Regions from separate parts of the Paenibacillus sp. JT31N17 genome, predicted to be linked through region 3. Evidence: riboswitches for the same ligand, from Rfam matches in the RefSeq annotation. Region 3 holds a riboswitch; each other region holds the start of a gene.
The links. A riboswitch is a leader RNA that binds a small molecule or an ion and turns the genes downstream of it on or off. The one in region 3 is predicted to bind ZMP and ZTP.
Positions count from the first base shown of each region.

Region 1: linked by a shared signal. The riboswitch ahead of rpiB (ribose 5-phosphate isomerase B) and the one ahead of AC0YOB_RS27675 (DJ-1/PfpI family protein) in region 3 are both predicted to bind ZMP and ZTP.
Region 2: linked by a shared signal. The riboswitch ahead of AC0YOB_RS34760 (bifunctional 5,10-methylenetetrahydrofolate dehydrogenase/5,10-methenyltetrahydrofolate cyclohydrolase) and the one ahead of AC0YOB_RS27675 (DJ-1/PfpI family protein) in region 3 are both predicted to bind ZMP and ZTP.
Region 4: linked by a shared signal. The riboswitch ahead of AC0YOB_RS35735 (IMP cyclohydrolase) and the one ahead of AC0YOB_RS27675 (DJ-1/PfpI family protein) in region 3 are both predicted to bind ZMP and ZTP.

Region 1 covers NZ_JBWDNP010000005.1:172,058-179,564, reverse strand. The annotation lists gene AC0YOB_RS18610 (MDR family MFS transporter) at 1-1,442, opposite strand, end outside; gene AC0YOB_RS18605 (L-threonylcarbamoyladenylate synthase) at 1,696-2,814, shown strand; gene AC0YOB_RS18600 (manganese efflux pump MntP) at 2,903-3,463, shown strand; gene AC0YOB_RS18595 (low molecular weight protein arginine phosphatase) at 3,493-4,074, shown strand; ZMP/ZTP riboswitch at 4,162-4,244, shown strand; gene rpiB (ribose 5-phosphate isomerase B) at 4,376-4,843, shown strand; gene AC0YOB_RS18585 (TIGR01440 family protein) at 4,953-5,600, shown strand; gene AC0YOB_RS18580 (serine hydroxymethyltransferase) at 5,774-7,021, shown strand; gene AC0YOB_RS18575 (glycine-rich domain-containing protein) at 7,296-7,507, shown strand, end outside.
Region 2 covers NZ_JBWDNP010000021.1:36,621-44,127, forward strand. The annotation lists gene AC0YOB_RS34735 (helix-turn-helix domain-containing protein) at 1-839, shown strand, start outside; gene AC0YOB_RS34740 (ABC transporter permease) at 964-1,740, shown strand; gene AC0YOB_RS34745 (ABC transporter permease) at 1,737-2,528, shown strand; gene AC0YOB_RS34750 (ABC transporter ATP-binding protein) at 2,577-3,599, shown strand; gene AC0YOB_RS34755 (cyclodeaminase/cyclohydrolase family protein) at 3,817-4,443, opposite strand; gene AC0YOB_RS34760 (bifunctional 5,10-methylenetetrahydrofolate dehydrogenase/5,10-methenyltetrahydrofolate cyclohydrolase) at 4,440-5,306, opposite strand; ZMP/ZTP riboswitch at 5,389-5,528, opposite strand; gene AC0YOB_RS34765 (MarR family winged helix-turn-helix transcriptional regulator) at 5,707-6,150, shown strand; gene AC0YOB_RS34770 (pirin family protein) at 6,381-7,160, shown strand; gene AC0YOB_RS34775 (hypothetical protein) at 7,290-7,451, shown strand.
Region 3 covers NZ_JBWDNP010000011.1:239,003-246,509, reverse strand. The annotation lists partial or broken gene AC0YOB_RS27700 (S-layer homology domain-containing protein) at 1-922, shown strand, start outside; gene AC0YOB_RS27695 (HupE/UreJ family protein) at 1,000-2,193, shown strand; gene AC0YOB_RS27690 (response regulator transcription factor) at 2,408-3,067, shown strand; gene AC0YOB_RS27685 (sensor histidine kinase) at 3,064-4,503, shown strand; gene AC0YOB_RS27680 (NIPSNAP family protein) at 4,894-5,211, opposite strand; gene AC0YOB_RS27675 (DJ-1/PfpI family protein) at 5,360-5,941, opposite strand; ZMP/ZTP riboswitch at 6,009-6,088, opposite strand; gene AC0YOB_RS27670 (MFS transporter) at 6,174-7,388, opposite strand; gene AC0YOB_RS27665 (response regulator) at 7,398-7,507, opposite strand, start outside.
Region 4 covers NZ_JBWDNP010000023.1:29,926-37,432, reverse strand. The annotation lists gene AC0YOB_RS35745 (4-hydroxybenzoate 3-monooxygenase) at 183-1,487, opposite strand; gene AC0YOB_RS35740 (hypothetical protein) at 2,350-2,763, opposite strand; gene AC0YOB_RS35735 (IMP cyclohydrolase) at 3,201-3,671, opposite strand; ZMP/ZTP riboswitch at 3,807-3,884, opposite strand; gene AC0YOB_RS35730 (DinB family protein) at 4,099-4,554, opposite strand; gene AC0YOB_RS35725 (fructose-1,6-bisphosphatase) at 4,853-6,784, opposite strand; gene AC0YOB_RS35720 (hypothetical protein) at 7,108-7,507, opposite strand, start outside.

The DNA of each region.
Region 1 (7,507 bases), on a different contig from region 3:
TGTTTGCGGGCGAGCTTATCCGGGCGCAGCTTGGGAATGAACAGGCAAATCGGCAGTGCGACCAATACGATAATGGTGGCGATGAGATACACATCGTTTACGCTCATTGTAAAGGACATCATCTGTATGCCGACTTGATCGGTCGAACCGGCATTGACCATATCTGTTGCATGCGAGGCCGAATGCGACGCCAGCAAGGTCGTGAAAATCGCAATAGCGAAGGAGCCGAATACATTGCGCAGCCAGTTGCTGATCGACGAGGCGTGTCCGCTCAGCTGCGGCGATATTTGCTCCATGCCGGAGTTGCTGGCCGGCATCATGGCGAAGGCAATCCCCAAATTTCGCACGATCATCCAGAAGACGATATAGCCGTGGGGGATGTCAACGCTGAGCCAGCTGAGCGGCAGCGTTCCCGCACCCATCAGCACGACCCCGATAATAAGCAGAACGCGGGGACCGAACTTGCTGTAAAACTTGCCCACAAAAGGGGTCAGTATGGCCATGGCCAACGAAGCCGGAAGCAGAATCAGCCCCGTATCAAGCGGCGTGACATGCTGGATGTTTTGCAGGAAGATTGGAGTCAGGAATGTTCCTGAATAAAGGCTGATTGTGATGATGCAAATGGTAATCAATGAAATCGTATAACGGGCATTGCCGAATACCCTCAGATTCAAGAGCGGTGTCTGTGCAGTGAGCTCGCGCCAGATGAACAGGGCCAGAAACACGAAACCGGCTGCGATCAAGCTGATCACCTTTGTCGATGACCACCCCCAGGCATGGCCTTGCGATAAGGCTACCAGAAGCGAGGAGCTGCTGACGATAACAGTGACAAAACCGATCAGATCAAAGGACTTGGGCACATTCAGCCTGTAGTAGGGGATGAATGGAAGGATGAGCAGAACACCGATAATGCCGATCGGCACATTCATCCAGAACAGCCACTGCCAGGTGAGATTGTCAAGCAGCCAGCCGCTGAGCGTTGGTCCGATTGCAGGAGCCAGCATGGCCGACATGGCCCAGAAGCTGACTGCGATCGGCTGCTTCTCGCGGGGGATGACCTGATAAATAATCGACATGGTAGCTGGAATGATGAGACCGCTGAAGGCCCCTTGCAAAATACGGAATGCGATGAGCGACGGGGCGCTCCATGCCAGCGCGCATAAGGCGGAGGCAATGGTGAAGCCCAGCAGGGAGACGAGATAAAGCCATTTATAGCTGAACCGTTCGCCGAAATAACCGCTGATCGGGGCAAATGTGCCCATGGCAAGCATAAAACCTGTCAGTGTCCATTGAATGGTGTTCAGGTCGGAAGCAAAATCAACCTGCAGAACAGGAATGGCGATGTTAATCGTACTGACACTGAGCGTAGAAATAAAACTGCCGAAGAAAATGGCAATCATAATGGGCAGGAAACGGACCTGCTTGGCTTCTTCTGTCTGCATCTGTAATCCTCCATTGCGCATGTAAAAATGCGAAGCTGATATATCTGAATTTATATATAAATAATCGTAGTAATCATACATCCGCAAAAGGTTAAAGTCAAAGGAAATTACATGATTTTCCGCATAGCTTCCTAATAGATGTCAGAAAAGATTCCATAGTACGCCGGATATCGGAGAGGATGTGAAACTTGCCATGTATGATATAATGGAAGAAATAAAAATGATTAATTGACGTCTAAGGATTGGTTGCATAATGACGAGCAAAACCAAGGTGTATCATGTCGATCCCGCAAGCCCCGACGATAAGATCATCAGAGAAGCCGCACGTACTCTCCGTCAGGGAGGAACGGTGGCATTTCCCACTGAGACGGTGTACGGGCTCGGAGCCAACGCATTGGATCACGATGCAGTAAGCAGAATTTTTGAAGCCAAAGGAAGACCTTCGGACAATCCGCTCATTGTGCATATTTCGGACTCTGCGCAGCTTGATTCGTTTACCGCTCCCTGCGGGGAGATGGTCCAGCTTCTGATGGACCGCTTCTGGCCGGGGCCGCTTACGATTGTTCTGCCCCTGAAGAGGGCCTCGATATCGGAGCATGTCACGGCAGGGCTGGACACCGTTGCCGTCAGGATGCCTGCGCATCCCGTGGCACTGGCGTTGATCACGGCTGCCGGGTGTCCGGTTGCGGCGCCCAGCGCCAACAGCTCGGGCCGCCCCAGTCCGACAGAAGCGACGCATGTTTTGGATGATCTGAACGGACGGATTGATGCCGTTATTGACGGAGGTTCGGCCGGCGTGGGACTGGAGTCGACGGTTGTTCAGGTTGAACCAGGCGGTATTGTACGGATTCTGCGACCAGGCGGGATAACAGCTGAATCGCTGCGCGCAGCGGGGGCGCAGGTCGAATATGATATAGCTGCCGCCCCTCATGATAATGGACAGGAACGCTGCCCAGGTTTCATTGCATCAGGAGCGCATGAATACCCGGCAGCCGGCATCGCTCCGAGATCCCCAGGAATGAAGTATGCCCATTATGCGCCCAGGGGAGTCATGCAGCTGGTTCAGGGCGGCATTGACGAAGTTGCCGCTTATATCGGCAAGCAGAGCCGGAATGCCCGGGCGGAAGGTGAACGTACGGGAGTGCTCGCGTTCCGTGAGCATGCCGACCGCTTCGATGCCGATCATGTTTTGGTCATCGGCAGCCTCGGCGATCTGGAGCAGGCGGCTCAGGGCTTATATGCAGCCCTGCGTTCATTTGATGATCTCGGCGTGAGCCGAATTTGGGCGGAGACCTGTCCGGAGGCCGGCATCGGGCATGCCTTGATGAACCGGCTTGCCAAAGCGGCTGCCCAGCAGATCATCCGCGTATAACGCCCTTCCCGGGCTGCCGCTTTTACAGGTCATGTTTAACCCCTTGTCCGCATATGCTGGAAAAGAATGCGGACAAGGGGGAAAAAGAATGGTCGAAGCGGGTATGCATGCCGGACAACTGCTGACGCTGTTACTTATGGCGATAGCTCTTGGGATGGACGCTTTTTCACTCGGGGTCGGTATAGGAATGAAGGGTATTCGGCTTGTTGATATTCTTAAATTAAGTGCGGTTATCGCGCTGTTTCATATAATAATGCCTCTTATGGGCATGCTTACCGGTAAATACGTCAGTTCCCTGCTCGGAGATGTGGCTTCATCCGCCGCCGGTGTGCTGCTGCTGCTCTTGGGCGGCCACATGATTTACAGCTCCCTGCGTGGCGAATCCGTGGAATCCCTTGATCACAGCACGGTTTGGGGGATGCTGCTGTTTGCGCTCAGCGTGAGCATTGATTCATTTTCCGTAGGCATTTCACTGGGCATGTTTGCGGCGGATGTGCTGGTCACGGTGCTTCTGTTCGGCTTCTTCGGCGGAATCATGTCCACGGTTGGACTGCTCATCGGACGGCGGGTCAGTTCAAGCATGGGCGAGTACGGGGAAGCGCTGGGCGGTGTTATTTTGTTCACGTTCGGGCTGCTTGTTTTATTTTGAATAATTTGAGGAAAAGGAGTGCGAGTGCTATGAAACGGATTTTGTTCGTCTGCACCGGCAATACATGCCGTTCCCCGATGGCGGAGGCCATTCTTAAGGAGCTTGCGAGAAAGCAGGGCAGGCAGCTGGAGGTACGCTCGGCAGGTGTGTCCACGGTGGATGGACTTCCTGTTTCTTCGAATGCTGTGGGCGTGCTGCGTCAAAGGGAGGTTTCATGTACTGGCGGCTCCAAAGCGCTTGATGGCGGTTCAGTCGTTTGGGCGGATCTGATTTTGACCATGACGACAAGCCATAAACGCAATTTGCTGCAGCGCTTCCCACAAGCGGTGGATAAAACTTATACACTCAAGGAATTCGTCGGCTGCGACGAGAAGGTCTTGGCCGATATTTCGGAGCTGGAGGGCCTTTACACGGAATGGCAGATGAAGCAGGCGCTTGGCCAACAGATGACCAGTGCCGAGCGCGACCGCCTGCTTGAGCTTGAGAAGCGGATTCCCGATTTTGACATAGCCGACCCCTTTGGCGGGTCGATGGAGATGTATAAGCGCAGCGCCGACGAGATCGAGGATGCATTGAGGAAGCTGCTGGATAAGCTTGGCCCTTCCCGATAAGGTCGTTTACAAAATATCCGCATCAGCCCCTGACGTTCGATGATTGATTTTCAACAGGCAATACGTTATGATAAAAACAACTAAGACGGTTTCTGATGTAACTGGCGACTAAAGTGGATCAAACCACGGTGGAGCATCAGATCATACGGCCGGTCGCCTGGGCAAAGAGCAGCGTGCGAAAGCATGTCATGCTCTTTTTTCGTCTTCCAGGCGATTTCAGCATGATTTCAGGTATACTAGTAACATGATTCATCGACATTTTTCGCCATCCAAGGCGGTCAAACCGGGAGGATTATATGTTATGAAAATCGCCATCGGCGCCGATCACGGCGGTTACCGCCTCAAGGAGGAGCTCGCTTCCTTCATCCGGTCGCTCGGTCATGTAATCGAAGATGTCGGCTGCAATTGCGAGCAATCCGTGGACTATCCTGATTATGCGCTTCCTGTCTGCGAAAGAGTAACAAGCGGGAAGGCGGAACGCGGAATTCTGGTCTGCGGCACCGGAATCGGCATGTCAATAGCGGCCAACAAAACGGCCGGCATCCGGTGCGCACTTGTGCACGATACCTTCTCGGCCAAGGCAACCCGTGAGCATAATGATACGAATGTGCTGGCGATGGGAGAACGCGTTATCGGACCCGGGCTTGCCCAGGAGATCGTCCGAATCTGGCTGGAAACCCCGTTCTCGGAGGAGCAGCGTCATGTTGGCAGGATCGGCAAGGTCATGAAGCTTGAAGAAAATGCGTCTTCTCCCTCAACTGTAATTTGAATCTGTTTTTGCCATCCGGCGCAAGCTGCCGTTCCGGCGATTGTTATTTCAGAGGGTAGCACCATGCTTCGCAGCAAGCGGAAGATGCGAATTGAAGGAGTGTCAGGTGATGAACCGGGAACTGAAGCTGGATACGATTGCAGGTGATGTTGAAGCTGTTGTCCGTGAGCTGGCGCATGCCGCTCAGCTTCGCAGCGGACAGCTTCTGGTAATTGGCGCAAGCACGAGCGAGGTCATCGGTCAGCGGATTGGCACATCAGGCACGCTGGAAACAGCCAAAGCGGTTTATGAAGGCGTCGAGGCGGCACGCCGTGACATTGGCTTTCACCCCGTTTATCAGTGCTGCGAACATTTGAACCGGGCGCTTGTGATGGAGAGGGATATCGCAGAGCGGTATGGACTGGAGATTGTAGGAGCCATCCCTGTGCCGAAAGCCGGCGGTTCAATGGCTTCCTACGCCTACCGGCAGTTGTCCGATCCCTGTCTGACGGAGACGGTGCAGGCGCATGCCGGACTGGATATTGGCGATACGTTCATAGGCATGCATCTGCGGCGTGTTGCTGTTCCGGTCAGGCCGACAATCCGTTTCATTGGAGAAGCGCATCTGACAATGGCTTATACGCGTCCAAAGCTGATCGGCGGCATCCGCGCCGTATATACGGAGGAAGAGGCCGGCATTCCGGGCAGTTCAGTTGCTGAAGCCTTTACGGATACATCCCCAGGGGGCCCGGAGTCTCCGGGCGGCACATGCGACTAGAGGAAGTTGATTCGGAGATTTTGACCACATACCGCGTTACTTAACAACCGCCAATAAACATGTTTTGTGAATTGTTTCTGACCAATGGCTTCTTAACAAGCTTCAAAGGCCTGTCAGCGCAATGCAAGGGACTGTTATAGAAGGCGTTACATTTAAGGAGGATAAACAAAACAATGGAACATTTACGCAAACAAGACCCTGAATTGGTAAAAGCGCTCGGACTTGAGCTGCAGCGTCAGCGCGACAACATTGAGCTTATCGCGTCCGAGAACATTGTCTCCGAAGCTGTGCTGGAAGCAATGGGAACCGTATTGACGAACAAATACGCCGAAGGCTACCCGGGCAAACGCTACTACGGCGGCTGCGAGCATGTGGATATAGCCGAGAACATTGCCCGCGACCGTGCCAAAGAGCTTTTCGGCGCAGAGCATGTCAACGTACAGCCTCATTCCGGCGCTCAGGCGAATATGGCGGTTTATCTTGCAGCGCTGAATGCGGGCGATACCGTGCTTGGCATGAATCTGGCGCATGGCGGGCATTTGACGCACGGCAGCCCGGTTAACGCATCCGGTATTTTGTATAATTTCGTCTCTTACGGCGTCAATGAGAATACATTCACGATCGATTATGAAGAAGTCCGGAAGCTTGCATTCAAGCACCGTCCGAAGATGATCGTAGCAGGCGCCTCGGCTTACCCGCGTATCATTGACTTTGAAGCACTGGGCAAAATCGCAAATGATGTCGGCGCACTGCTGTTCGTCGATATGGCGCATATTGCCGGTCTGGTTGCGGCCGGTCTGCATCCAAGCCCGGTGCCGCACGCCCATTTCGTTACCACCACGACGCATAAAACGCTTCGCGGACCCCGCGGCGGCTTGATTCTGTGCCGTCAGCCATGGGCGCAAGCGATCGATAAAGCCGTATTCCCTGGTTCCCAGGGAGGACCTTTGATGCATATTATTGCCGCCAAAGCGGTTGCTTTCGGCGAAGCGCTGGATCCATCATTCAAAGTCTACGGCAAAAACGTCGTCGATAACGCCAAGGCGCTGTCTGAATCGTTGATGGCCCAAGGCATTAATATCGTATCCGGCGGAACAGACAATCACCTGATGCTGATTGATCTGCGCAGTCTGAACATTACCGGCAAGGATGCGGAGCATGTACTGGATTCCGTGCAAATCACAGTCAACAAAAACGCCATTCCATTCGATCCGACCAGCCCGTTCATTACCAGCGGCGTGCGTATCGGTACTCCAGCGGCAACTTCACGGGGAATGGGCGTCGAAGCGATGAAGACCATTGCAGAAATTATCGCCATGACCTTGAAAAACCCGAAAGATGAAGCGGTGCTTGCCAAAGCACGCGGCATGGTCAGCGACCTGACCTCCCAATACCCGCTTTATCCCGGATTGAAATATTAAAAAAGCTTCATAACAAGGAAAGCGAAGAGGCTGCTGCGCAAGTCCACGAGGACAGCGCCGCAGCCTTTTTTGCAGCACCGGCCTGATACAGCCCTAATGTTTACCAAAAACGGCAGAAAGACATGGTTTATTCATGCTATGATGGAACTAATCCTACGAAAAGCGGGTGATAGCTATGGGTGGTTTCCTTATCATTGTTCTCGCTGTCATTATTATCTTTTTTATCGTATCGCGATTGAACAATCAGAAATCACAGAGCAGGGGATCGCGCGGGATGGCTTCAACCAAGCGCAAGCCGCCGGAGGCTCTCGGCGTACCTTCAGGACATCCCGCTCGACCGGCGGCAGAGCGTCTTGAAGCTGTGCTGACCGCCGATATGGAAGCCAGGGTAAAGGACCGCGTCTTGAGAAACAGGCCTTCTATGCGTGACGGCGAGTGGCAGTGGCTGTGGTTTGAATTGAAACGTTATTTCCTGATGTGCGCCAT
Region 2 (7,507 bases), on a different contig from region 3:
TGCCGACAAGACTGACCAATGACGAGTATTTCTCCTCCTCGACCTTCCGTATCTTTCATCAGCACATTGAGGAACAGGTGGATCTTCATTGGCATGAGTTTTATGAGATTTCCTTCGTCGTGTCAGGTGAAGGCTATAATATTGTCAACGGAGTTCCGATGACGATCGCAAGAGGCAATCTCTTCCTGCTGACGCCGGCGGATTTTCATATAATCGGCCCTTCGCGGGGGAACTCCCTGGAGATTTACAATCTCATATTTTCCGATGAGTGGATGGAGCCTCAGATGCGCGAGCTGCTGTTTCATAATCCCGTTGAACTTTCTGCAGTGATGACAGAGAGCATGACCCCGGATCTGATTGCATGCTTCTCCCTTATTATGAAGGAATCAGGCAGTCAATTCTCCGGCAGGCGTCTCATGGTGGGAAGCGCTCTGAACCGCATACTGATCGAATTGCTGCGCGCATGCGAGGCTGAAGCCGGGGAAGCGGAGAGGAAGCAGCAGCCAATGCCCCATGCCCATTCAGCCGGCATCCAGGATAGCCTCGTGTATATCCACCATCATTTTCGCGAACCGCTCTCTCTGGAAGCCGCCGCCAGACAGGCAAGGCTTTCCCCCAATTATTTCAGCGATTGCTTCCGCAAAACGACAGGCACTGCCTTTCAGCAATATTTGCAGAGCCTCAGGCTTAATTTTGCCAAATCTCTCATCCAGTCCTCCTCCCTCCCGATCTCGGAAATCAGCTATATTTCCGGCTTCAACACGCTGACCCATTTTGAGAAAATGTTCAAACGGAAGTTTGGAGATGCTCCAAGGAGCTTCCGTACCAAGGCTGAATAAAAAAACATTGCATTTCCTCCACCATTTAGGATATGATGGTCTCTCGCTCTCTCTACGAGCATTTCACCTTTGCATCCAGGCAGTCCGGCTCTTCGCCGCAGCTTATCATGATGGAGGTGCTATTTTGCTTTTCCTCGTTTTGGCCCGTAAGACATACTTACGGAATCTGCAGTACCGCGGCGCACATATGGTACATAATATCGCAAGCGCCCTTTTCGGCTTCATCTACATTTCCATCTGGACCGGCATTGGCGTAAGCCAATCGCTTGGCGCCTACGGAATGAGCGGCATGATCAGCTATGTCGCCTTCAATCAGGTCAGCTTGTGGGTCGCCGCTTTTCTGAACAACGGCCTGGGCCTGGAGCAATCCGTCCGAACCGGTCAAATCGCCATTGAGCTCATGCGTCCGGTTCACCTGTTCTATCAGCTGATGTGCAAGGAATGGGGGCAGATCGCCTACCAGTTTGTCTACAAGTTTCTCCCGATTTACACGCTGTACCTCTTCGTCCTTCCGCTTCATGTCCCTTCATCCCTGCTTACTTTCATCTGGACCGCTGTCGCTTTGATGCTCGCCGCCTATATTTCCATCTGCATCAATTTCCTGATTGGAGCCTTGGCGCTCTGGACAACCGAATCACGCTGGCTGTACTGGGTCAATTATGCCTTCAGTATGCTGCTGTCCGGCTTTCTCATTCCCATTGAGTGGCTGCCGAACTGGCTCGAGCTGATCAGCCGGGCTTCGTTCTACCCGTTCCTGCATTATGTGCCAACCCGGATTTATCTGGGCATGGACGGCCCCGTCCCACTGCTCGGCTCTCTTGGCTGGGGCGCCGGACTCACCTGCATCTGCCTGATGATTGCCCGGACGATGCGGCGCAAAGTGGAGGTGCAGGGCGGATGAAATGGCTTCGCATGTACCATCTGCTGGTAGTCGCCAGCCTTCGCAGCCGAATGCAGTACAAATTCAATTTCTGGTTCTCTTCCCTGATGGCTGCCCTGATCAATGTCGTGGAATTCGCCATGCTGGCCATTATTCTGCTGAAATTCGGCCATATTAAAGGCTGGTCTCTGGCAGAAGCCGGCTATCTGTATGCCATCCTGACTCTGTCCAAAGCGATATACAGGACGGTAGCCTCTGATGTGCATCACCTGGAAAAATATTTGCTCAGCGGCGACCTGGACAGTCTGCTGCTGCGGCCGGTCCCCGTGCTGCTCGGACTGATGTCGTTCAATGTATCCTTCCGGATCGGGGAGATCATTCAAGGCGCTGCCGTGCTTGCTGTCAGCATACAGGCTTTATTTTCCTCCGGGCAAATCTCCTGGGTTTCGATCCCGCTGACGCTGCTGGTTATCCTCTCAGGCGCTTTGCTATTATTCGGAATCGGACTGCTTACGGCTACGGCGGGCTTCTGGATTACGAGGATTGAAGAGCTGCAGAATATTACAGAGGACGCAGCGCGGACAGCCGTCCAGTATCCTGTTTCGATTTATCCCAAGTGGATGCAGGTCATGCTGCTCAGCGTTATTCCGGTCGCATTCGCCAATTATGTCCCCTCATTGTTTATTCTGCGCGGGGAAGGCGGAGTCTGGCTGCTGTTGTCCGCATTCGCTGCGGCTGTACTGGTGTTTGCCGCTGGTCTGTTTATGTGGCGGGTCGGTTTATCCCGTTATCAGAGTACAGGCAGCTAAACAAGCATCACTATTCGTATATTCTCAAATAGGAGGACCAGCGCTCATATGATAACGGTCGAGCACTTATCCAAGGAATTCAAATCAGCCGTCCCCAAGGAGGGGCGGTTCAGCGGGCTGCGCACCATGTTCTCAAGGGATTATACGGTGAAGGAAGCCGTCCGTGATATCAGCTTTACGATTAATCAGGGGGAATTCGTCGGGTATATCGGGCCTAACGGAGCGGGAAAATCAACGACGATCAAGATGCTATCCGGCATTCTTCATCCGTCAGCGGGCGAAGTGCGGATTGCCGGCATGAGCCCCCACCGCGAGCGGCGCACTGTCGCACGCAGACTTGGCGTGCTGTTCGGACAGCGGACACAGCTGTGGTGGGACTTGCCGGTACGGGATTCCTTTGATATTTTGGCCGCCATGTACGGTGTGCCCGATGAAGAGAAATCGCGGCGTCTTGGTGAGCTGAGCGAACTGCTGGCTCTTGCCCCGTTCATGGAGACCCCAGTGCGCAAGCTGTCACTCGGACAAAGGATGCGCGCCGACATCGCGGCGGCGCTGCTCCACGATCCGGACATTCTGTTTCTCGATGAGCCGACCATTGGACTTGATGTAATCGCCAAACGAAGCATCCGTGAATTTTTGCATTCCATCAACCGCGAGCTGGGCAAGACGATCCTGCTCACGACTCATGATATGGACGATATTGAACAGCTGTGCAGCCGCGTCATTGTGATCAATGACGGCCGTCTCGGATTCGACGGGACAACCGGCGGGTTAAGGCGGAGGATCGGCTTGCCGACCATCATTCGGGTAACCTATCTCAGTATGGCTTCTCCGCTGATAGACGGCCAGTTTAATCCGGCCGACTGGCCGGGAAGCGCCGCTGAGGAACCGCAGGACCGCCGTTGGCCCCTGCGGCTTACGGGCAGTGACGGTCATACGCTTACCGTAGAGTGCAACCGCGATCAGCTCAGCGCCATGGAGGCGCTGCGGATGCTGGAGCAGCTGGGCGAGATCGAGGATGTTCATATGGAGGAGCCCGACTTTGAAGAAATCGTTCACCGGGTCTATTAAGACCTGATAGTGTTAAAGACCTGATCAGGATAAATCAGGTCTATATTTACAAACTCCTCACCCCATACGCGCAGCCCGTCAGAGTCAGTTGGTATTGGCCAGTCCGTTGGCATTAGCCAGTTAGTTGGCGCTGGCCAATCAGTTGGTATCGGCCAGTCCGTACGCGATCTGGAATAGCGGTCTCAAGATTATCTTGTCTCAAATGAGAAGGAGCAGCTTACAATCGAGATCTGACTGCCGTCAGGATCGCTGCCTTCAGCTTCGCACCCGCAAGCTCAAGCGCTTCGCCCTGTTCACGAATGCGCGCTGCGGCAGCCAGATCTTGAATGGAGCTCAAATTAATTTCCACTGTGAGCCAAGCCGATTGGATCGCCGCTTCGAGCATCAGGGCGGCGATTCCCCAATCGGAGATGACATTGCGGTTCACTTTCATAACCGCATCATGCAGCAGCAGCAGCAGCTCATGGCACAGCACCATTAAGCCTAATGGCACCTCGGCCGCGCGGACAGCAGCTCCGCTAAGGGCCTTTTTGCGCAGCTCCCGCTCTTCTTCAGTAGTCCTTGGCAGAGCCAGAACGCGCATAAACTCCCCGAAGCTCTCAATATCCTGCAGCATGACCGCCTCGCATGCCGATACAGCCCCCGTCATTTGTCCGGTGATGAAATTCATATCCGCCTGCACATCTTCATACTTGTTTCCTGTCGTCAGCCGGGTTACCATCGAGCCCATGGATGCGCCAAGCGCCGCGGCGAGGGCAGCCACGCTTCCTCCTCCTGGAGTAGGAGAAGCGGAGCCCGCCTTCTCCAAAAAAGCATGGATCGATTGCTTCCATGAATCGCTCATATCTGCAGCCTCCCCGCATCCTGCTGCAGCTTTAATGCATGCAGGACATTCTCGAATAATATCGTCGTGGTCAATGTGCCCACACCCCCAGGGACCGGTGAAGAAGCCGCTACATGATCGGCCGTTTCCGGAGCCGCATCACCGGCAATTCCACTGCCATCTTGACTGACATTGATGCCTGCGTCAATGAGAGTCAGCCCGGTATGAACCATCTCCGGGGTAATCAGGTTCAATCGGCCCGCAGCCGTGACCAGCACGTCCGCACCCTTGATCATTCGAGCCAGATCAGTCGTACGGGAATGGCATACGGTCACCGTTGCGTTCAGGTGCAGCAGCATTTGCATCAGAGGCCGGCCTACCGTCTCTCCCCTGCCGACAACGACAACATGCTTGCCGCTTAGCGGGATTCCCGCAGCCTCAATCAATCGGATGCAGGACTGCGGGGTGGCTGGCCGCAGACCGGGTTCATTCATCATGCAGGCCAGCTTATTGGCCGGGGTAATACCGTCAATATCCTTCAGCGGATCAAGCGCAGCCGCAAGCCGGCTGGAATCCAATCCCGCTGGCAGCGGAAGCTCGATCAGGATGCCATGAATGCTGTCATCCCCATTCAACCGCTGAATCTCCCGGAGCAATTCAGCCTCCGTGACGTTCTGCTCGAAAGTCAGAAGCTCGAAGCCGATCCCCAGCTTCCCGGCAAGCCGCCCCTTGGCGTTGGCATAGGCTGCCGAGGCCGGGTCTCCATTTACCATCAGGACCGCTATTGCCGGTGCAATCCCTGCTTCCTTCCATTCCTGAACCTGTGTCTTGATGAGCCCGCCTGCCTCATCAGCGAGCGGTTTTGCCTTCAACAGCTTGGCCATGATCGAATGCCTCCCTCATGCAATAGGTAAACAAAAAAAAGCATCTGAAAGGACCCGTGCTCTTTAGCACATCTTCCTTCAAATACTTTGCCCAGGCGTACGGCTATGACAGAGCGGCCGCTGCACCCCAATTTACTGATAGCGGAGGTCAGCATGGATACGCTCATTTAGTCGCTTGCTTCCTCGTGGTTAATCCACGCTGCGCCAGTTGCACGCGACCCTTATTCCAATGCTGTCATTATAGCAGAAACAAGGTCCAGAAGAAACGGCTACTCATGTCATCTGGAGGAGATATTGGCATTTCCCTGCCTGTAACGGAATGCAGCCGCTTGACAACGTCGTCGAATTGATTTATCTTTAAATTAAGATATTTAAATTAAAAGAAAATGAGGTGAGCAGCGTGAGTCAACCTCCAAATACTTCTTTACAGCTATTCGTTACTTTATCACGGGCGAATCAATGGGTTAGCGCGCATATACAGCAGGATATTCGCAAATACGGGTTGAACCCAACTGAATTTGGTGTACTGGAGCTGCTGTATCATAAGGGAGAGCAGCCTCTGCAGCAGATTGGCGAGAAAATATTGATGACAAGCGGCAATATTACCTACGTCATCGACAAGCTGACGGCCAAAGGATTAGCGCGGCGCAAGGCATGTCCCACGGACAGGAGAGTAATTTTCGCAGAGCTTACGGAGCAGGGAAACGAGCTGCTTGAGCGGATTTTTCCAGAGCATACCGTGGCGATTCAGAAGGCGGTAGCCGGTCTCACGGCTGAAGAGCAGACACAGGCCATTCAACTGCTTAAGAAGCTGGGCCTTGCAGCCCAGGCAAGCTTCATCTAGTTAGCTGCTTGCATTCAGAGCTTCAGTGAAGAAGACCGTCTGCGCGAGCGGAACCGTCTTCAGATATTCGAGGGGTGATGAGCGTGTTCACTGCTTGTCACTTGTCTAAAAACCCGTTGCAGACTGTTTCCGCCTGATACGCGGTATGATATCCAGCTTTTTGAGACGATTCAATTGCCATATTGAGGCTATACCCTATTTATATAAAACGAATAATGGAGGTCATTTCTATGCAAACCTTAATATACGGTCCAACTTTACAAGGCAGAGGCGCATTTGACGGCGGCAAAATTACAGAGCAGAAACCAATCGGCTTTACCGGGGACGGCTCGGTGCTCCGCAGACTCGGCCCTTTGTTCTATTGGGCATGGGCGCATTCGGCCGAAGGCGGGCACATTCCGCTGCATCCCCATCAAGCCTTTGAAATTATGACCTATGTAGTCAACGGCCAAGCCGAGCATGGCGATACTCTGGGCACCAAAAGCACTGTTGGTCCCGGCGGCGTCCAAATCATGCAGACCGGCTCCGGCGTCAGCCACCAGGAGCGTTTTGTAGGCCCGGATATGGAAGCTTTCCAGATTTGGTTCGAGCCAAGCCTGGAGACGGCCTACAAAACCGCGCCAACCTATAATCAGTATGATCATGAGGCTTTTCCGATTGTGGAGGCGGACGGCGTTATCAGAAAAACTGTGATCGGCGAAGGATCGCCCATCTCCATCATTGCCGATGCCCGGATGTGGGATATTACCGTACCGGCCGGACAATCCTACCGCCATCAGGTCCCTGCCGAACGTACTTTATCAGCGCTTGCCATTCGGAGCGGAGGCAGCTGGTCCTATGCAGAGGATGCAGCAAAAAACACGGATTTTCAGCATAAGGATTATGTCGTAGTGCGTGCTGACGAGGAGCTGAACGTCCTCATAACGGCAAGTGAGGGCACCGAGCCGCTGCGGCTCATTCTGATTGAGGTCCCGACGATCGTTGACTATCCGCTGCACCCCAAACGCTGAGTATAGAAGTAATATTAACTGTCATCAGATCAAGACTATAGCCTAATAAGTATCCTTCCATCTCCTCTCCGATTTACTAAAGCTCTTTAACATGTTATATTAACTAACATACGAGTGCTGGAGAGGACGATGGATGATATGAATGTCATGCGGCTGGCTTTACTGGTTGTTTTGCTGCTTCCGGTTATTTATTTGTCAATCCAACATACACAGCTGTTTCTTATCAGCCTGCTTATCTTCTCCTTCGGGGTCCGCAATATGAAATTCATAAACCTGTTCGGACGCTCCTGAGGGAAAAGAGTCTGCATGCCGGCTGAAGATTCCGGGTTGATTTTTCAGTCCTGATC
Region 3 (7,507 bases):
AACGGTGAGCTGGACATCAAGCAGCACTTCGGTTGCTACTGTAGATTCAAATGGTAAAGTGACTGCCAAAGCATCAGGAACGGCTACAATCACAGTAACGACGGCTGATGGCAGCTTCAAAGCAACAAGCAAGATCACTGTATTCGGTTCGACAGGAACACCATCGACAGGTACACCGTCAACCGGAACACCATCAACCGGAACACCGTCGACTGGAACACCATCAACCGGAACGCCATCAACCGGAACACCGTCGACAGATACGCCATCGACCGGAACACCTTCGACAGATACACCGTCGACTGGATCACCTTCAACCGGAACGCCATCGACAGGTACACCTTCAACAGGTACGCCTTCAACTGGCGGCAATGGTAGCACGACGAATCAATTTAAAGACGTTCCTGCCGGATATTGGGCAGCAGCAGCAATTAACGACCTGGTATCGAAACAAATCCTCAACGGTACGAGCGGCACGACGTTTGAACCTCAACGCAGCGTGACACGCGCCGAGTTCACAGCGATGCTGGTAAGAGCCTTGGAGCTTACAGAGCAAAGCACTATGAAATTCACAGACGTGAAAAGCGGAGACTGGTATGCGGATGCAGTTGCCGCAGCCGTGAAAGCGGGAATCGTTCAAGGAACGAGCGCTACGCAATTCGGAGCCAACGCAAAAATTACGCGTGAGGAAATGGTTACGATGCTTATGCGCGGATACGAGAAGCTGCATGGCAAACCGTCGGTAGACGGAACCATCAGCTTTAAGGATCAAGCTAAATTCTCGTCATGGGCAGCAGCTTATATTAAAGAAGCAGCGGCGCTCGGCCTGGTTGGCGGACGCGAAGAAGGCGTATTCCAGCCTGCTGGAATCACTACACGCGGTGAAGCCGCTCAAGTCATCTTTAATCTTTTAAGCAAATAAGCGTCTTATCGTAATAGGTTAACAGGGATGCCGTTCTTATGAACGGCGTCCTGTTATCTTTACAGGGAGGATATGCAATGTTCCGTATAAACACCGCTGTGCGATTTTCTATTTGCATTGTGGCCGTGTTGGCCCTTCTTCTGATACCTATTGAACATCAAGTCGATGCCCACGCATACAGCGCCGGGTACACGACATTGAATTTGACCAAATCGAATATCGAAATGACCTATGCGCTGGATGAGCTGTCTGTGATCGAGCTGGCCGGCGGGGATACGAATAAGAACGGCAAGCTTGAAGAGGAAGAATTTGCTGCAATTAAAGATGGGCTTACGGCATTGTTCAAGGAAAATTTAAAGCTGCAAATTAACAATGAAATCAAAGATTGGACCCAAATAGAAAGCTTTGATATGGAACAAAAAGGGAGTGCCGCCAATGCAATCCTGAAGGTTGTCTTTCCGCCCGCATCCGCATCCGAGCCCATTTCCTTGACAGATAATCTGTACGTGAACGATTCCGTCACCAACTACGTTAATTTAGTTACGATTAACTACGGCAGCCAAAAAAGCACATCGGCTCTATCCGGCAAATACCGGGATTGGAGCATGCAGCTGACCGAGAAAGACTATGCCGGTCTGCAGCAGGATGCGCTGGTCCAGCAAAACAGCGGCAGCGGTCAAACGGACAAGCCGCAGGAAGAGGAATCAAGCCCGTCGGAAGTCATGTCAGGCTGGTATTCATTCTTTACACTGGGGATCAACCATATATTATCCGGATACGATCATCTCCTGTTCCTGTTTTCACTGCTCATCGCAAGGCAGAAGTTCAAGCAATATGCGGCCATGATCACCGCATTTACGATCGCTCACAGCATTACGCTGACGCTTACGGTATTGGGAATTATTAATGTATCTCCAAGCATTGTCGAGCCTGCGATTGCGCTCAGCATCTGCTTTGTCGCGGTAGATAATATTATCCGCAAACAGGTCAGTCACCGCTGGGTGCTGACGTTCTTCTTCGGATTAATCCATGGAATGGGCTTTGCCGATATTTTGAAGGAAATGGATCTTCCGCGAAGCCAGCTGGCCGTGGATCTGATCAGCTTCAACCTCGGCATTGAAGCCGTTCAGGTAACGCTGGTCGCCATTCTGCTGCCGCTGCTTATGATGCTGCACCGCTGGAAATTTTCAAGGCGGACCGTTGTTGCAGGCTCGTCGCTTGCGTTCATGCTGGGCGGGATCTGGCTCGTTCAACGGGTATTTTTTGGATAAATCAGCCCAGCCTCCTAGCGGCAGGCAAAGAGGCATTACAATAACCCGCCCAGGAGTATGAAATGCACCTCATAGAACAGACGTTGAATAACTCACCGGTTCATTCGACATCTGTTCCAAGGGGTGTATTTTTTTGCATACTTTTTTACAACTCTCACAAACTTCTGCAACAACTAGAGTGTATATTCAGCGGATAGAGCGGAGGCGCAGCATAGTGGAGAACATATTGATTATAGAAGACGATCAGGCCATTTCCGACCTCATTAAACTGAATCTGGAGGTTGCGGGCTACGAGTGCAAACAAGCTTATAACGGAAAAGATGTTCAAAGCGTTCTCTCCGTTTTTTCTCCGCAATTAATTTTACTGGACATCTCCCTTCCCGATATTGAGGGCTACGAGCTGATGCCCCGGTTCAACCGCAGCGGAGTGCCGGTCATATTCCTGACTGCGCGGAACAGCCTTGCTGATAAAGTAAAAGGACTCAAGATGGGGGCTGACGACTACATTGTAAAGCCCTTTGAAGCAATGGAGCTGTTGGCCAGAATAGAAGTCGTGCTTCGCCGTTATGGAAGTAAAGCAGATCAGATAACGTGCGAGGGCCTAGACATCTACCTGGAGGAGCGCACGATAAAGCGGGACGGCACCGTTATCGAACTTACAATGAAGGAATACGAGCTGATCCTTCTTCTTATCAACAACCGGAACAAAGCCCTGTCCCGAGAAAAAATCCTTGAGCTTGTCTGGGGCTACGATTATATGGGCGAGACGCGGACTGTCGACATTCATGTCCAGAAGATTCGAAGAAAACTCGGCTGGGAAGAGCAGATTAAAACCGTCTACAAATACGGTTACAGGCTGGAGGCTCATACATGAGACTCTGGCAGAAGGTTTTTTTTGGCACCTTCCTCCTGTTTGAGCTGCTGTTCAACGCCTCTTCATTTTATCTTATCGAGCACAATTTCAATCAGAATCTGGTGAGAGAAATCGACAGAGGCTTGTCGGAGCAGCATGTTCTGCACGCTCAGATCGAGACGGACTGGTCGTATATTAATAATTTGAATCAGCTGTTAAATTCGGCAATAAACAATGCAGATGATTTTATTAAAAATAACACTCAAAAATATCTGAAGTCCTTTGACACCGACAAAGTGTCCATTGAAGTGATGGATCATCGTAATCAAAAGGTTTTTACAGACTTTCCCGAAAATATAGCCGGCCCGAGACAGGAGCTTGAGGTACGGGATTCCGCAAGCAGAACCTATATCATCCGGGATGTCGGCCAGAAGAGCTATTTATTCGTCACAAGCGGGCTCCAATTGAACGGGGACGATTTTAAGCTCGCATACATCCGGGATATTACAGACATTTACCAGGGAAAGACGGCCCAGATCAGAAATTTTGTTAAGATCAATATTGTCATTACCGTTATTTTAGCCGGTGGCCTTTATGTGTTGATTTGGTTTCTCACACGCTCGGTCCGCATGCTCACAAAATCCGCGCAGACGATAGCTTCAGGCCATTATTCACATCGTGTCGGCGTTTTATCGAGAGATGAGATTGGCTTGCTTTCGGAGAATTTTAACCAGATGGCCGTTGCCGTAGAAGAAAAAGTTGAGGAATTGGAGGACGCCGCCAAGAACAGGGAACATTTTATTCACTATCTGACGCATGAATTGAAGACGCCGCTTACCTCGATCATAGGCTATGCAGACTTCTTGAGAACGACTAAATATAACGAAGAAGTTTTTTACAAGGCCTTAAACTATATTTACAGCGAAGGAAAACGGCTTGAAAGTCTGTCGTTCAAGCTTATGGACCTGGTTCTCATCGGCAATAAAAAGAAGGCCATGGACATGGAAGAGATAATGCCGATTTTTGAGGAGACGGAGCAGATTCTAAAGCCGCAGCTGGAACAGGCAACTATTGAGCTGTCACTATCGGTTGAGCCTGCAAAGCTGGTGATTGAAAGAGACCTGATCAAAATCCTCTTCACCAACTTAATCGACAATGCAATAAAAGCTTCGGGAGCCGGGGGCATCATTTATTTCAGAGGGCTCATGACGGAAGACGACCACTATGCAATAGAGGTAGAGGACGAGGGGATTGGCATACCGGAACAGGATGTACCGAAGGTGTTCGAGCCGTTTTTCATGGTGGATAAAGCCCATTCGCGGGCAAACAACAGCGCGGGGTTGGGGCTTGCCATATGCGCGGAGATCGTCAGGCTCCATGAGGGAAGGATAGAGATCAGAAGCCGTCTGAATGAGGGAACCGTTGTGAGGATCATACTTCCGGGAGTATGCAGCTAATTTACAACATACCGCTACTAATCGGGTGCTGAAGTATCAGAGCACCTACTATGTCAACGGCGGCACCGGCCGGATTATGATTCAAAGAGATCAGAACGGAAATCCGGTGAGCGGGAAAGTGTTCAAGAAAGCCGATAACCCGGATGCATTTAGAAAAATACGATTGGACATCCGTTGGCACCGAGCAGGCACCGGACGGGAAAATCCTGAATAAAGTAATGGAAAGCTGCCGGAAGCGGCTAGTAAGCAACAGCCTGTTGAGAAGCTGCTCAACAGGCTGTTTTTAAGTGCGCCAGACGCGAGCGGCACATGGAGGCGACACAGCATACAGGTCTCTGATACACATGCAGAAATGCACAGTTTCTCTTGTTGTTCAAGGGAACATCCCGCTTAACGCTGGAAATATCCCGCACGCTGCATGAAGCTTTTTTCCACTTGTTCAACAATCGGCCCGTCCGCTTCCGACTTCTGTTTCACTTCCAGCCATTCCGGATCCTGGCCGAATACATCCCACTGGCGGTTCCGCTCGTCCATATCGTTGTATTCCATGATGTAATACAGCTTGGAGTGTCCCTCCTGATCGACCCAGAAGTCATAAACCTTCATTCCAAGGCGTTTGAAAATTCCAAGGGTGTGGTTGGCAAAACGGGCATTCATGGCTTCCATCTTCCCGGCATGAACGGAATAGATACGCAGTTCGTACAGCATGTTAATTTCCTCCCTCGGTGAAATGATTGCTTTCCTGTTAGATCTTGCCCGCCGTGAAGATGCTGCCAACAGGGGGCATATCTGATATATTCCCGCATTTTGCGGTCAAAAGCAATGGCTGCTGCGGATATTCCAGCTATTTTGTCTGCTATTCACTCATCCGACCGGGGCGATAATAGGGATAATCCATTTTTTCCTGAACCTGCCGGGCGACCTCCGGAGTGCTTAATGATTCAACGAGGAACAAGCCAAGATCAAGGGATGCGGCGACGCCGCCGCCCGTGAACACATTGCCATCCCTGACAACGCGGGACTTTACGACCTCTGAGCAATAAGGGGCAAGCAGGTCATAGGCAGAAGGGTTCGTCGTAGCCCGTCTATCAGTTAAGAAACCAGCCGCCCCAAGCAGCAGGGCTCCTGTGCAAACCGACGCCTTAATTTCCACATCGCGGGCAGTTTTCACCCAGGAGACAAAATCGGGGTCATGCCTAAGCTGCCTTGTAGAAAATCCGCCGGGGATAAAAATCAGATCATATCCGGAGAGATCCGGATAGACATGCGGGATTTTTATGGTTAATCCCCGATCATCCGTAATTTCCGCCTTCGTCGAACAAAAATCCCACGACACCGCTTCTTTGACTCGCAAAATGCCCAACCAGGTTACAGCTTCGTAAAAACCGCTAAAATCCAGCGTCGTCATTCCGTCAAATAAAATAAATGCCATCTTCATTCCCGTACACCGGCCTCTCGTTTGTCTGGTATTAAACAAAAAAAGCACCCGATCTGAAGAGGATCAAGTACTTTGCCCAGGCGTACGGCTGTTTGTCGGTGCGCTCCCTCATGGTTATCCATGTTTACGCCAGTAACGCACCGTTTCATGCTATTGTTATAATCTTACATTCTTCTGCTGGAAAGTTCAAGGAGATAAAAGGAGATAAATCTCCGCCTGGGATTTTCAGCCTTCAGCCTTCACTGCTATAGCCCTGTGCCTCCAGGTTCTTGCGGCTGGCCTTCATGATGAACATGTACATGAGAGCAAAACCCGCCACGCCCAGCAAAGCCGTCCCGGCGCTGATCCGGTACATCGCATGCGCGCCAAGATTCTGGAATATCCAGCCCCCAGTGACGCCCGCTACGATCCCGGACAGTCCTCCCCAGCTGAGGGCGTATACCGCTTGACCCGAGGCCCTGTATTCCTTCGGAACGAGCAGTGCGGTCAATTGCGTGCCTACATAATAATAACCTGCAAAAGTAAGACAGTGCAGGGCTTGAATGAAGATGATCTGATAAGGGGTTTCCGCCACCGACATCAGAAACCAGCGCAGCGCGTATAGCAGACTGACCACGGCCAGACAGAAGATCATGGTTCTTCGACTTTTGCGCAAATACCGGTCGAACAGCAGGTAAACCGGAATCTCGAAGATGGATGACAGAAAAGCGGACCAGCCGATCAGAGAATTTTTGCCTCCCAGATCGGAGATATAGATCGAAACAAATGTGTTGTTCATCGAGTTTGGAATCGAAATGAGAACGCCGATGACAAGGAACATGATAAATGGTTTGTTGGCCCATATTTGACCATAACCGACCGGGGCGCCTTTTCGGCTGCCCGTTTTGCCTCCGCGGGGCAGCTTCAAGGCCAGGGCGATGGAGATGAGCATCATCACCCCGTACACGATCCACAGGTGATGAATGCCCAGTCGCTCGATGACCGGCCCTGTCGCCACGGCCATAACGGCCCACCCGAGGGAACCCCACAGACGGAAGCTGCCGAACTTAAGGCCTGTCTTGTCGGCCACATCGAGATTGAGGCTATTACTTTGCGAGAACAACGGGCTCTGGAAGAAAAAGTAGAGCAGCATGAACGTAAAGATAAGATAACCCGCGTTCAGAGAAAAGACGATCTGCATGACCACGGCATTGCCGATCAGCAGTATGAGCAGAACGCGCCTGGCATTCTCAAGCCGGTCGCTCCAATATCCCCAGAAGGGGTTGGAGAGGAGGGAGATGAACGGGCCTCCGGCGAGCAGCAGGCCAACCGTAAAGTTGGACATGCCGGTTTCCTTCAAGTAAAGCGGAAAAAATGTGCTGTAGACGGAGATCGCCCCGTAGATGAAAAAGTTGAACGCTTTTATGAAGCCCAGGGATCGTATGTTGGTCAATGATGGGTGTGACATGTACTGCGCTCAATCCTTTCCCGCTGACGAACCTGTTTTGGCAAGCTTCCGGTACTGCGTCGGCGTGATTCCGGTATGCGATTTGAAGATCGAGCAGAAGTATTTGTACTCCTTGTAGC
Region 4 (7,507 bases), on a different contig from region 3:
ATCTGCCAATCGGTTCACTCTTAGCACTTCATCCGCAAATGCATGGAAATGGTTTTGCAGAGACCGATGAGGCAAGGTTGATTATATAAGTAGATATAGCATTCCACTGCTGTCTCTCACGGGTTCTCGTAGGCGTTTAAATAGAGTTGTCTACGGACAGAAATGATGTCACCCGGCCTCCGCTATAGACCGACGTAGCTCTCCGCGAACAGGTTCGCGTAGGCGTCTGATCCGCACAGCCTTTCGAGTCTTGCCCGTCGCAGGCGCTCTGAGAATGCCTGATCGTCGCTTCCATCGGTGCTGTGGATCAGCCGCAGCATCCAGTCGGAGAACTCCTGTACCCTCCACACGTCCGGGAGGCGGGTCTCGGAGTACTTCCTCAACAGCGTTTCGTCCCCCTCGCGGTAGTGAGCGATCAGAGCCCGTGCGAGGACTTCGGTGTCGGCGACGGCGAGGTTCATTCCCTTCGCTCCGACGGGAGTGATGATGTGGGCGGCGTCGCCGGCAAGGAAGAGCCTTCCGTATTGCATGGGCTCCGTTACTACGCTGCGCATGTCGAGCACCCTGCGCTCGATGATCGGGCCAGTGACCAGGTCGCATTCACCGTCGATGGCCATGCGCTTGCGCAGCTCGCTCCAGACGCGGTCGTCGGGCCACTCTGATTCCAGATCCCCGGTCGGACACTCCAGGTAGAAGCGTGTGACCTGCGTGGTTCGTGGCATCTGCCCGGCGAAGCCCGACTCGTGCAGCGCGTACACTATCCTCTTCGATGACGGCACCTCAGCGAGGAGTGCGAGCCATCCGATCCCGTACTGCTTGTTGAATGTCGTAGCGTGGGTCGAGGGGATCGACGTGCGGGACAGGCCATGGAACCCGTCGCACCCCGCGACGAAGTCGCATTCCAGTTCCAACTGGAGCGGACTGTCAGAGGAGTCCTGCACGAGGCAGGTGACCAATGCTCGATTGCTCTCCAGGTCTTCCATCTTGGCCGCCGGGTGTGAGAACAGGATCGTCCCACCACGAGATGTGAACAATTCGATTAGGTCCTTCACCACGAATTGCTGGGGGTAGACGACGTGGGAACCACCGACGAGGTCACCGTACGGGACTATGTACCGGCGCCCGCCGTGGCGGAACTCGCACGTTGTGTGAGATACACCGCGAAGGTCAAGCCCCTTTGAGAGGCCGTGTCGGCGCAAGAATTTCACGACGCGGTGCTCGATGAATCCGGCTCGAGCACGTGCCTCCACGTGGGCCTGGGTCTGGCTCTCGACGACGATGCAGTCGATGCCCTCCTGCTGCAGTAGGAGGGCCAGTACGAGACCGGCCGGACCGGCTCCGACTATGGCCACCTGCGTTTTTTGGAAGCGCGTCAGCTCCTCACCAGATTTCGGGCCAAGTCCAAGTTCCCCGCCCAACGCTTTGGTATAGAATGCGGCTTGTTCTCCTGCATCCTCGCTATGAAAATACGGATGTCCCTTCGCCATTTATCTAGCCTCCGTAATGGTTACGAGATTATTTGCTAAATGAACAGTTCATCACTACGCGAATCAGCCTCATCGATTCTTTCCACGAAAGCTTAAATTGTTGTGAACTGCTGAGCATAAATCGAGGAACATGTTGGAAGTTGAACGCATTTTCTCATGACTGATGAGCGCAACGAGCCCAGGCATTTCTTTACGTTCGACGTATCCCGAATACTTGATGCATTCGATCGAGCCGCGACTTCGAGAGACCTACGGCGCTCATGTTCAACTCCTCTCATTCCTCACAAATACTAATCACTTATTTTCATCTGTATTATGCAGTGCCGCATATGAAGTAATTTCTTATGGATTGCTATGCCAACCTAAATATACCAATTATTTTGGTGGCTGGCTATGGTATTCTACTGCCCATTAGTGAAGAAAACTGCCGATTCATTGATGTCGGCAGTTTTTTCCTGATTTCGAGGTCGATCTCAAATACAACAACACTATATCATCCGGAAGGTTTTAGAAAAATTCTTTGAAAAAATTGCTCAAAGTATAATTGAAGCCGTTTTTCTTGGTTGTGGTTCGTCTTCCTGTGCTTTTTTTCCTTTGGTTTTTTTTCCTTTGAGGATGCTGCTTTAATACACTCTTCCCCCTCCCATGATTTAGGAGCTACCCGGCCGTTTCAATTTATAACTTTATTCGATTTATCGAGTGGGATATCCTGCTATAAAAGGAACTGACGCTAATCTCCAGTAAAAAAAACAAAGGACTGCCAATGGGGACTGTTGATTCCCTAGCCTTTGTCAACAGTCCCATGAGGCAGCCCTTTCGTGTTGCACTATCGTACCCAGTTAGCGTAACGAAAAGTTTTTAATTAGGACACAAGAGATTTCATTTCCTTAACTACGAATTCAACTCGATCATCTTTAAAGCCTTCGTTGGAATAAATTATCAACACATTCCCAACTTGATATTTTGAATGTGGTACAACATCTGCCGCTGCCGTCTTATCCTCAAAATCTCTAATTGCCTTCTTAACACCCGCGCTGGAAGAATAGATGTAAATGCTAATTAACTGATCGTCATTAATCAAAAAAGGCTCAGGTGATACGTCATTCAAAGTCATTATGAATACATTCTCCGTATTTAATTCTCTCGGCTTTGCTAAGGGAACCCCATGTTTTTCAAATAAGTCTTTAATTTGTTCCAAAGTAATTGTTTTCTCGTTATTCATGCACCCTGTAACAAAGAAGCACATTCCTAACAGCGTTATTATAATGTTTTTCATAATAGTCCCCCATTTCAACTGTTCTAACGTTTGGGGATTGATTTAAGTTGCAAATAGCAGGATCTATTGCGCTAAACTCCCTCTACTTCAATAATACAAAGAGGATCTGCCTCGAAACCGGTCTTAACCTGCCAGTAGAATTACCGATTTTGGCAGTGAATCCTGGTTCCTGTATACTGCCGAAGCGACTTGAAAAGCAGAGGTCGATATCAGCAGAGAACCCGAGCACGATCGATATGAATGGGTGTCTCCCGAAGAAGCAATTTAAACGTTGTGCACCGGATCTGGTAAAGTTGCCATTGACACAGGCGATCGATCTTATTATGAACCGAGGCCTTTCTCCTTTAGGTTGTTATCTGTTCTGCCCGTTTGCGTAACAAAAAAATGGAGCAGCTGCTGCCGGCAAACTGCTCTGATGTGTTGTTGAACTAACGTGCTCAGTTAGCTGAATGCTTATTTCGAATTTGGAATTGAATATCTTGATTTGAAACATGAATAAACTTTACCAGCAATGCGATTTTGTTTTCAGCATTGATACATTCCCAGTAATAGTCAGCTATACCATTCATTGAATCGAATAGTGGTACTTCGAAAGGGTCGCCTTCAAACGGTTTTAGTACAGCATTCTGCTCTGAGTTGTACGTGTGAATGCAGTGACCAATGCCACTCTTAAATTTACTGTATTGATAACTATTGCGTAAGCAAATTGAAAGGTCGTTGTCGTGTGTTTTTAAAATCGATAAACTATACTGTTTAAGTTCTGTGTTTATCACGGCTGAAATTCTCGGTGTAAAGTGCGGAGCATCTGGTTCAAACTCTCGAAGCATTAACGATTGTTCAAAGGTCCGGTTATGCTGCAACCCATCATAGATAGTGTCAGTTTGATCACCATTCGAGACAATGTGCACGTTGCGACCCGGAAGGAGTCATTCCTACGATAAGCGTTCTTCCGGGATATGGGTTTTCAAACAAATCGTGTTGAACTGTTTTCATTGCTCTTGCTCCTCTCGAGTAAACATAAAGAGGTAAGGGGAAATTCCCCTTACCTCTGCCCAGGCGTACGGCCATAACCTATATGCTTCCTCATGGATCCCCATGCTTCGCCAGTCACATATAAGTTTTAAATTACTTCCCATAGTAGCAATTACTGCTAGTAAATTCAATTATGACAATGGCTTAAAAATAACACCAACGGAACTATGCTCTAATGTCCTTTAGCGTAGCAATAGCTACAGCATATAAAAAAGTCGACAGCCTGCTGTGTTATTATTAAGCTATCGTAATCCGTTAGTCAATGCTAATCCCATTCCGAGAAATGGTGATTATTAGGCCCTGTTAGAGCCTCGCGAACGTGATGTAATCAATTTGGACAGGCTCTGCCGATTCGATCCGAAGCGCCCGGTTGATCTGTCCCCGGTGATATTGCCCATGTAAGAGAACCTGCGACAGGATGTCCCGGACGGACGTTCGGAACGGAACCCCGCTCTGGTTTGCATAGTCGATCATCTCGTCCAACTCGGATTCCTCGAGCCCTTCGATATAGACGCGATATTGCCCAGCGTTTTCTTCGAACATCGTCCGGATCGCCGTCAGGTCTTCCGCTTCCTCCCACAACGAATATTGCGCGCTGCCCTTGCCCTGCAATCGGGACAGCCAGACTCGTTCCGCGGCCGCGACGTGCCGAACCAGCTTCAGAATGTCCTTGTTTTTCGTCTCACTCTCCTCGAGCGCGTCCAAGATGCGTCCGTCCGCCCAGTACAGGTGGTCCATCATGCACTTGATTGTCTTCATTTCGGTTTCCCCCTCTTCGTCTCATCGATTACTTGAACCTATTGTTATCCGTTAGGGTCGTACCACCAGAAGGTTAGAATAAATTGAGCGATACCGTAATGGTACAATGTTGCGGCGCTTTTCATTAATTGAGGATGACTTGCTCCTGGAATTAATATAATGTCATTTGGTTAAATTATCCGGCCCGTTAGCTCAATGAAGCGCCGATCATTGTGGTCGGTTGCTTCCGTGTTATTATTGAACTATCGTACCTGTTAGCGTAACGCGGCTGTACCAGTTGTTTCATTTAGCAGTTGTTTCATTTCATGTAGCGATATTCCAGGAGATTCTTCAAATTTGAGATTTTCTGCAGCAGCTTCTCCCCGACATTCGTTTCCCTCACCAGCTTCCGCTCCAGTTCTTTGTCCACCAGCCTTTTTACAGACAATACGTCCGTTCCGTTACATAACACATCTTCTTTTGAATTAAATTTCTGATGGGCAACGAGCTGCATGCCAAAGGAATTATACAACAAGGTATATCCGGCGATGCCCGTTGTGGATTGATAGGCTTTGGAAAAACCGCCGTCAATGACAACCATTTTCCCTTTTGCTTTAACGGGGTTCTCTCCACGAATTTCTTTAACTGGCGTGTGGCCGTTAATGATATGTCCATGATCCGGATTCATATCAAACTCATGCAGGATTTTCCGGCAGATCTCCTCATTTTCACGCAAATGGTAATAAGGGTTCTTTCTCTCCTTATAGGTTTCTTTATCTTGGATAAAGTACCGTTCAAAGGTGGTCATTTCTCTCTTTCCAAAGAGCGAGGAACATTCCCCTGTCCAGATGTACCATACCATATCCGTAGCCAGATCATCCGTCTCTTCCGGATGCGCAAAGGCGTAACGTAAATAATATTCAAAAACATCGAGCAGCTGACGGCCCGAATACGTCTTGTCTTCAATCTGCATTTCTTCCATGTTTCCTTCTTCATCCAAAGGAATACAGCCGTGAAATAACAAATTCCCGTTGTATTTTAAATAAAGGCTTCCCTTTTTCATAAGAAAATTCATATGTCTGGCCAGCTTTTCGGAATGCTGAACGGAGAACAGCAGCTTTTCCATCACCTGCTGTTCTTCCTCCAGCAATTGTTCAGGCTGTTGCGGATTTACGGTTGCGAAACAGGTGTTTTCCAGCGGGTAAGTTTTTCCGCCGATCTTGATTTCAGTTTTGTCGTAATCGATCTGCTCAAGCAAAAGCCTCTTAGACATATTAAAGTAGGGGCGTCTCTTGATAATCGGGATTTCAAGCTTAAACTGGATCATGGCAATGGCTTGATGGATTTTGGTAATCTGCAGGATTTCCTGCTCCGAACCGTTATGGTCGGTCTGCAGCTTCGGTCTAAAAGCCGGATTGTCATCATAGTATTTCTCCGCCAAGTTCAGCAATGGGCGAAGATTGATTCCATATACGTCTTCGATGATGTCCAGATTATCGTATCTGGCGCAGATCCGGATAATATTCGCAAGGCAGACCAGGGAACCCGCATAGGCGCCTATCCACAGGACATCATGGTTCCCCCACTGAATGTCTACAGAATGGTAGTTGATCAGCGTGTCCATAATTTTATCGGGTTCCGGCCCGCGGTCATAGATATCTCCGACCACATGAAGATGGTCAACCACCAGGCGCTGGGTCGTATAAGCAAGGCCGATAATGAGCTTGTCCGCCTGGCCCAAGGAAATAATTTGCCGGTATATTTCCTCATAATAAGGGTCCTTATTGTTGGAAGAATCCGTCTTGTATAGAAGCTCTTCTACAATATATACAAACTGCTCCGGCAGAGCTTTACGCAGTTTCGAGCGCGTATATTTGGAAGAGGCATAAGAAATGAGTTTAAGCATTTGTTCAATCGTTTCTCTGTACCATCGGTTCAAGGCTTGTTTATTGCACAGGTCTCCTTTAACCAGCTGTATTTTTTCTTCCGGATAATAAACTAACGCAGTAAAATCATTGATTTCATGATCCGTCCAAACTTCACGGAACAAGGCTTTGATTTTCTCTTTTACGGTACCCGAACCGTTTCTTAGTACATGCTGAAAAGCCTGGAACTCCCCATGCAAATCACTGACAAAATGCTCAGTTCCCTTGGGAAGATTGGAGACCGCTTCAAGGTTGATGATTTCTGTTACAACTTTTTCTTCCGTATCATATTTCTGGGCCAATAAATCTAGAAACTGCGCATCCAAAACAGATGTCCCCCTTCAAGGAAATATGGTGATGTATAAGAGGTTTTTTAAATGGGGCTAGCCGCATACCTTTAAGCTTAGTGTAAACAGTATAGGGAAAAACATTAGGTTTCCGAGGTTCCCTTTGGTACTCTTACTAATAGCTATTATAACTGAAACTTCCCAAGCTATCCTGCCCGTTAGCTGAGCGAAGGGCAGCCGCACGGTTCCCACATCGAAGTTGAACTATCGTACCCGTTAGCTCAATGAACAAGCATGTCATCCTAGTTAAGCCCATCTTCTGAATAAGATAATGATCGTACCGAATAGTGCTGGGAATATCCTTATATCCACGTTTGAAACGATTTATTGACCATCTTTACATTATTCATTTTTGCCCAACTCTTTAAATCCGAGATACCTCTATCTCCATCCTTTGAATACCTAAATGCCATATCCATTGGGACAACTTTCCTCCTGTAAGGTAATATCCCGATAACAGGTTTAAAGTATCCCCTGGTCATTATCACTTTAATATCCCTCGAATTAATTATATTCCCATTTAATATGATTTGCTCATCGGATAGGCATAACTCGGTTGGTTTCTTGAAAAATGTTCTGTACAATGCGAGTAACAGTACGACTAAACTTATAAGAACCGTTGTTAACGAAGCGTAGAATATACCCCTAAGATCCCATGATCTCAATACAAGAATAGATTGACTCAATATAATAGCAATCATG